Regions from separate parts of the Streptomyces sp. NPDC096048 genome, predicted to be linked through region 1. Evidence: riboswitches for the same ligand, from Rfam matches in the RefSeq annotation. Region 1 holds a riboswitch; the other holds the start of a gene.

The links. Region 1 has a riboswitch for S-adenosylmethionine ahead of ACIQ6R_RS09925 (aminotransferase class V-fold PLP-dependent enzyme). Riboswitches for the same ligand answer to the same signal wherever they lie in the genome.
Region 2: it holds a riboswitch for S-adenosylmethionine, as region 1 does, so the genes downstream of both, thrC (threonine synthase) here and ACIQ6R_RS09925 (aminotransferase class V-fold PLP-dependent enzyme) in region 1, are expected to answer to the same signal.

Annotation. Positions count from the first base shown of each region.
Region 1 is NZ_JBIWGG010000003.1:433,182-436,348, reverse strand. Features, by position in the region: gene trpD (anthranilate phosphoribosyltransferase) at 1-949, shown strand, start outside; SAM riboswitch class IV at 1,030-1,146, shown strand; gene ACIQ6R_RS09925 (aminotransferase class V-fold PLP-dependent enzyme) at 1,292-2,692, shown strand; gene ACIQ6R_RS09920 (glycerate kinase) at 2,599-3,167, opposite strand, start outside.
Region 2 is NZ_JBIWGG010000006.1:435,499-438,665, forward strand. Features, by position in the region: gene ACIQ6R_RS19235 (MoaD/ThiS family protein) at 70-345, opposite strand; gene thrC (threonine synthase) at 342-1,652, opposite strand; SAM riboswitch class I at 1,671-1,818, opposite strand; gene ACIQ6R_RS19245 (glucosyl-3-phosphoglycerate synthase) at 1,953-2,897, shown strand; gene ACIQ6R_RS19250 (trehalose-6-phosphate synthase) at 2,962-3,167, shown strand, end outside.

The DNA of each region.
Region 1 (3,167 bases):
GGACGTGATCATGCGCGGCGAGGCGACCGACGCGCAGATCGCCGGCTTCGCGGTGGCGCTCAGGTCGAAGGGCGAGACCGTCGAGGAGATCTCCGGGCTGGTCCGCACCATGTACGCCCACGCCAACGTGATCGAGGTGCCGGGGGAGACGGTCGACATCGTCGGCACCGGCGGCGACGGCGCCAAGACGGTCAACATCTCCACCATGTCGGCGATCGTCGTGGCCGGGACGGGCGCGAAGGTCGTCAAGCACGGCAACCGGGCCGCCTCCTCGGCGTCCGGGGCCTCCGACGTCCTGGAGAAGCTCGGGGTCAATCTGGAGCTGACGCCGAAGCGGGTGGCGGAGGTCGCCGAGGAAGCCGGCATCACCTTCTGCTTCGCCGTGAAGTTCCACCCGTCGCTGCGCCACGTGGCGGCGGCGCGCGGCCAGCTGGGTATCCGCACGGTGTTCAACTTCCTGGGTCCGCTGACCAACCCCGCCAAGGTGAAGTCCCAGGCGATCGGGGTCGCCCACGCCCGGATGGCGCCGATCATCGCCGGTGTCTTCGCCGAGCGCGGCCACTCGTCCCTGGTCTTCCGGGGTGACGACGGCCTCGACGAGCTGACCACGACGGCCACCTCCCGGGTGTGGGTCGTGCGGGACGGCCGGGTGACCGAGGAGACCTTCGACCCGCGGGACGTCGGCCTCGAACTCGTGCCGGTCCAGGCGCTGCGCGGCGCCGACGCCTCCTACAACGCCGACGTCGCCCGCCGCCTGCTGGCCGGCGAGACGGGCCCCGTGCGGGACGCGGTGCTGCTGAACTCGGCGGCGGCGCTGGTGGCGCTGGAGCCCGGCGACGGGCCGTTGACCGAGCAGATCCGGGCCGGGATGGACCGGGCCGCGGAGGCGGTCGACTCGGGCGCGGCCAGGCGCGTCCTGGAGCGCTGGGTGGCCGCGACGCACGCGTAGCCGCCCTCTCGTGTGACGTGCGTCCCGCGATCCGGACTCGGGTTGCGGGGCGCCGATCATTTCCCCTAGGTTTTTCGACAGGTCATGAGTGACAGTCATGAGGCCCCGGCCGACTGTCCGGCAACCCTCCGTCCGTGGCGGGGTGCCCCGGGTGAAGACCAGGCCGTGGACAGCAAGGTTCACGGCAAGCGCGGACCCCTCGCGAAACCAGGGGTCCTGGGTCGTCCGAGGAGTCTCCCGTGAACCGGCGAATGCGATAGGGCCGCAGAGCCCCGCCTCCGCACACCTCTTTCTTCTCTTTCACAGCGCGTTTCCTCGCGCTGGTCCTCACGGGAGTCCGCCATGTCCGTACCCACCGCTGTCGCCACCCCGCTGCCCGTCCTCGGCCGGGACGTCACCGTCCCCCTCGTCACCGGCGGAGAGGTCACCTACGCCGCGCTCGACTACGCCGCCAGCGCGCCCGCGCTCCAGCAGGTCTGGGACGACGTGGCGGCCTACGCCCCGTACTACGGCAGCGTGCACCGCGGGGCCGGGTACCTGTCGCAGCTGTCGACCGACCTGTTCGAGAACGCCCGGGAGACCGTCGCCGGGTTCCTCGGATGCCGGGAAGGGGACCAGGTCGTGTTCACCCGGTCCACCACCGACTCCCTCAACCTGCTCGCCGGCGCGCTGCCCGCCGGCTGTCGGGTCTTCGTCTTCGAGACCGAGCACCATGCCTCGCTGCTGCCCTGGCGGGACGCGGACGTGACCTACCTGGACGCCCCGCGCACCCCGGCGCAGGCCGTCGAGACCCTGGAGCGCGCCCTCGCCGCCCGTGAGCCCTACGGGCCCGCCCTGGTCTGCGTCACCGGTGCCTCCAACGTCACCGGCGAGCTGTGGCCGGTGCGTGAACTGGCCGCCGCCGCGCACGCGCACGGTGCCCGGATCGTGCTGGACGCCGCCCAGCTCGCCCCGCACCACCCCGTCTCCGTGGCCGACCTGGACGTCGACTGGGTCGCCTTCTCCGGGCACAAGCTGTACGCCCCCTTCGGCGCCGGCGTACTGGCCGGCCGGGCCGACTGGCTGCGCGAGGCGGAGCCGTACCTCGCCGGCGGCGGCGCCAGCCGCAGGGTCACCCGGCGCGCCGACGGCGGCGTGGACGTGGAGTGGCACGACAGCGCCGCGCGGCACGAGGCCGGGTCGCCCAACGTCATCGGCGCCTATGCCGTCGCCGCCGCCTGCAAGGCGCTCACGGAGGCCGGGTTCGACACGCTGGTCGCCCGCGAGGAGTACCTGATCGGCAAGGTGCGGGAGGGGCTCGCCGAGGTGCCCCAGGTGCGGATCCTCTCGCTCTTCGGCGACGACGCCCCCCGCGTCGGCGTGCTCTCCTTCGTCGTCGAGGGCTGGAACAGCTCCCACTTCGCCGCGGCCCTCTCCGCCGAGTACGGCATCGGGGTGCGCGACGGCCTGTTCTGCGCCCACCCGCTGGTGCGCACCCTGCTCGGCAGCGACCCGCAGGCGCAGGGCGAGTGCGGCGCCCCCGAGGCGCAGCCCGGCGAGAAGTCCCTCAACGCCATCCGCGTGAGCTTCGGCGCGGGCACCCCGGAGGAGCACGTCGAGCGGTTCGTGAACGCCGTCAAGGAGCTGGTGAGCGACGGCGCCCGCTGGAACTACCGCACCGAGGACGGGCGGTGCGTGCCCGACACGTCCGCCGCCGACACGTCCGCCGCCGACACCTCCGCGGCGGGCACCGCCGCCGCCTGACCCGGCAGCCGCGACCCCAGCAGGATCATCCGCAGCGCCCGCTCCGTGGCGTCCGTGACGAGTTCGGCGGCGCGCAGCAGCGCGTCCGCCAGGGCCATCGGCGCCGGCATGATGCCGTGGAAGGCGTCCACCCCCGGCACCTCGTGCGCGCCCTCGCCGAGCGTGCCGGCCAGGGCGAGGACGGGACGGCCGTAGAGCTTGGCGCGGCGGGCCACCTCGGCCGGGACCTTGCCGCGCGGCGTCTGGTGGTCCAGGGCGCCCTCGGCGGTGAGCACCAGGTCGGCGCGGGCGAGGCGGGCGTCCAGGTCGAGGTGGTCGAGCAGCACGTCGAAGCGGGGGAGCAGCCGTCCGCCGACCGCGGCAAGCCCGGCGCCCAGCCCGCCGGAGGCGCCGGTGCCGGGGCCGCCCCGCAGGTCCGTGCCGATGACACCGAGGTCCCGGGTGAGGACGCGCGCCCAGTTCTCCAGACCGGCCG
Region 2 (3,167 bases), on a different contig from region 1:
TCTCTTACGGAGGGGGCAATTCGATGAACTGAGCGTTACCGTGATTACCAGAGGTAATCGAGGGCCGGGTCAGCCGCCGGCGACCGCCGGGATGATGGAGACGCCGACGCCGTCCGGGGTCGCGGTCTCCAGGCCCTGCTCGAAGCGGACGTCGTCGTCGTTGACGTAGACGTTGACGAAGCGACGCAGCTTGCCCTGGTCGTCCAGGACACGGGCGGCGATCCCGGTGTGGTTCTTCTCCAGGTCGGCGATGACCTCACCGAGGTTCGCGCCGTCGGCGGCGACCTCGGCCTTGCCGCCGGTGTAGGTGCGCAGGATGGTCGGGATGCGAACGGTCACGCTCATGCGAGGCCAGCCTCTCGGAAGGAGTCCAGGTTCGGGCGGATGGTGGCGGTGAGGCCGGTGCCGGCCACCGCGTCGAGGGTCTTCAGACCGTCGCCGGTGTTGAGGACGACGGTGGTGAGGGACGGGTCCAGGAGGCCGGCCTCGATCAGCTTCTTCGTGACGCCGACCGTCACGCCGCCCGCCGTCTCCGCGAAGATGCCCTCCGTGCGGGCCAGCAGCTTGATCGCGTCCACGACCTGCTCGTCGTTCACGTCCTCCACGGCGCCACCGGTGCGGCGCGCGATGTCGAGGACGTAGGGGCCGTCGGCCGGGTTGCCGATCGCCAGGGACTTGGCGATGGTGTCCGGCTTCTGGGGGCGTACGACGTCGTGGCCGGCCTTGTACGCGGTGGACACCGGCGAGCAGCCCTCGGCCTGGGCGCCGAAGATCTTGTACGGCTTGTCCTCGACCAGACCGAGCTTGATCAGCTCCTGCAGACCCTTGTCGATCTTCGTGAGCTGGGAGCCGGAGGCGATCGGGACGACGAGCTGGTCGGGCAGCCGCCAGCCGAGCTGCTCGCAGATCTCGTACGCGAGGGTCTTGGAGCCCTCCGCGTAGTACGGCCGCAGGTTGACGTTGACGAAGCCCCAGCCCTCGCCGGCCGGGTCGCCGATCAGCTCGGAGCAGAAGCGGTTCACGTCGTCGTAGTTGCCCTGGATGCCGACCAGCTCACCGCCGTAGACGGCGGCCATGACGACCTTGCCCTGCTCCAGGTCGTGCGGGATGAACACGCAGGAGCGGAAGCCGGCGCGGGCGGCGGCGGCGCCGACGGCACCCGCGAGGTTGCCGGTGGAGGAGCAGGACAGGGTGGTGAAGCCGAAGGCGCGGGCGGCCTCGATGGCCTGCGCGACGACACGGTCCTTGAAGGAGTGCGTCGGGTTGCCGGAGTCGTCCTTGACGTACAGACCGCCGGTGACGCCCAGCTCGCGGGCCAGGTTGTCGGCCTTGACCAGCTTGGTCCAGCCCGGGTTGATGTTCGGCTTGTCCGCCACGTCGGCGGGGACGGGCAGCAGCGGGGCGTAACGCCAGATGTTCGCGGGGCCCGCTTCGATCCGCTCGCGGAGTTCCTCGGTGTCGTACGCCGAGAAGTCGTAGGCGATCTCCAGCGGGCCGAAACACTCCTCGCAGGCGAAGACCGGGCCGAGGGGCACGCGGTGGCCGCACTCGCGGCAGGTGAGCGCCGAGGCGGGACCGAGGTCGACCGGGGAGGCGGCGGAGGGGGTGGAAGCGGTGGTGTCGGTGGTGCTTTCGACAGTCTGCACAGCCATGTGAGGCGAGGCCCTTTCTCCTCATCTTCCTCACGACGCATCTCGCCGTGAGACGGATTTGGCACCTTCCCTAGCCGGGAGCCTCGCCACGTCCGCGTGACAAGAACCGACTGGAGGGTTGCCGGGGCTTCAACGGGCCGTATCCCTCTGCCCCTCTGGATGAGCGGTCTTCAGTTGTCGTTCGCGCGGCGACCCCGGCATGCGATGGTCACCCGCGTTGTTCAAGACTGTAACCGACGTCCATCACTGTTGAGATAGTCGTCCGAACCGCGAGATGGATCACAGAGGGAGCCGGAGACCGTGCTGGAAGAAGTCGAGCGCTGGCTGAGCGCACGCTCCTGGTCCGTGGCGGACCGGCCGATCCAGCAGCTCATGGCCGCCAAGCACGCGGGCGGGCAGTCGGTCAGCGTGGTGCTCCCCGCCCTCGACGAGGAGGCGACCGTCGGCGGCATCGTCTCGGTGATCCGGCGGGAACTGATGGAGCGGGTGCCGCTCGTGGACGAGCTGGTGGTCGTGGACTCCGGGTCCAGGGACCGGACGTCGGCGGTGGCCGCGGCGGCGGGCGCCCGGGTCGTGCACCGCGACGCGATCCTGCCCCGCGTCCCGGCCGTGCCGGGCAAGGGCGAGGTGCTGTGGCGCTCACTGCTGGTCACCGGCGGCGACATCGTCTGCTTCGTCGACGCGGACCTGCGCGAGTTCTCGGCCGACTTCGTGTCCGGGATCGTCGGCCCGCTGCTCACCGAGCCGGACGTGCACCTCGTGAAGGCCATGTACGACCGGCCCCTCGGCACCGCCCCCGGCCAGGGCGGCCGGGTCACGGAACTCATGGCCCGTCCGCTGCTCAACATGCACTGGCCGCGGCTGGCCGGTTTCGTCCAGCCGCTCGGCGGCGAGTACGCGGCCCGCCGCTCCCTCCTCGAACAGCTCCCCTTCCCCGTCGGCTACGGAGTCGAGCTGGGCATGCTGGTCGACGCCCTGCACCTGGTGGGCCTGGACGCCCTCGCCCAGGTCGACGTCGGCGTCCGCAGGCACCGGCACCAGGACGGCCAGGCGCTGGGCCGCATGTCCGCCGCGATCTACCGCACCGCCCAGCTCCGGCTGGCCCGCGGCCACCTGGTCCGGCCGTCCCTCATCCAGTTCGAGCGGGGCGCCGACGGTTTCGAGCCGCGCACGTACTCCGTGGACACCGAGGAACGGCCCCCGATGACGGAGATCCCGGAGTACGCGACCCGAAAGGCGGCGTGAGAGTCAGCCGGCCACACCGTCCGAGCACGTTTGAGGGTTTCGGGGCCGGGCTAGGTTGAGGCGTATGGCTTCAAGCTTCGGTGCTGCTCAGGTGGTGGTCGCCTCCAACAGGGGGCCGGTCTCGTACGAGGTGCGCAAGGACGGTTCGCTGCACGCCAAACGCGGCGGTGGCGGGCTGGTCTCCGGACTGTCGGCCATCGGGCCGGACGCGGGGGCGCTGTGGGTGTGCTCCGCGTTGAGCGACGGCGACCGCGAGGCGGTACGGCGCGG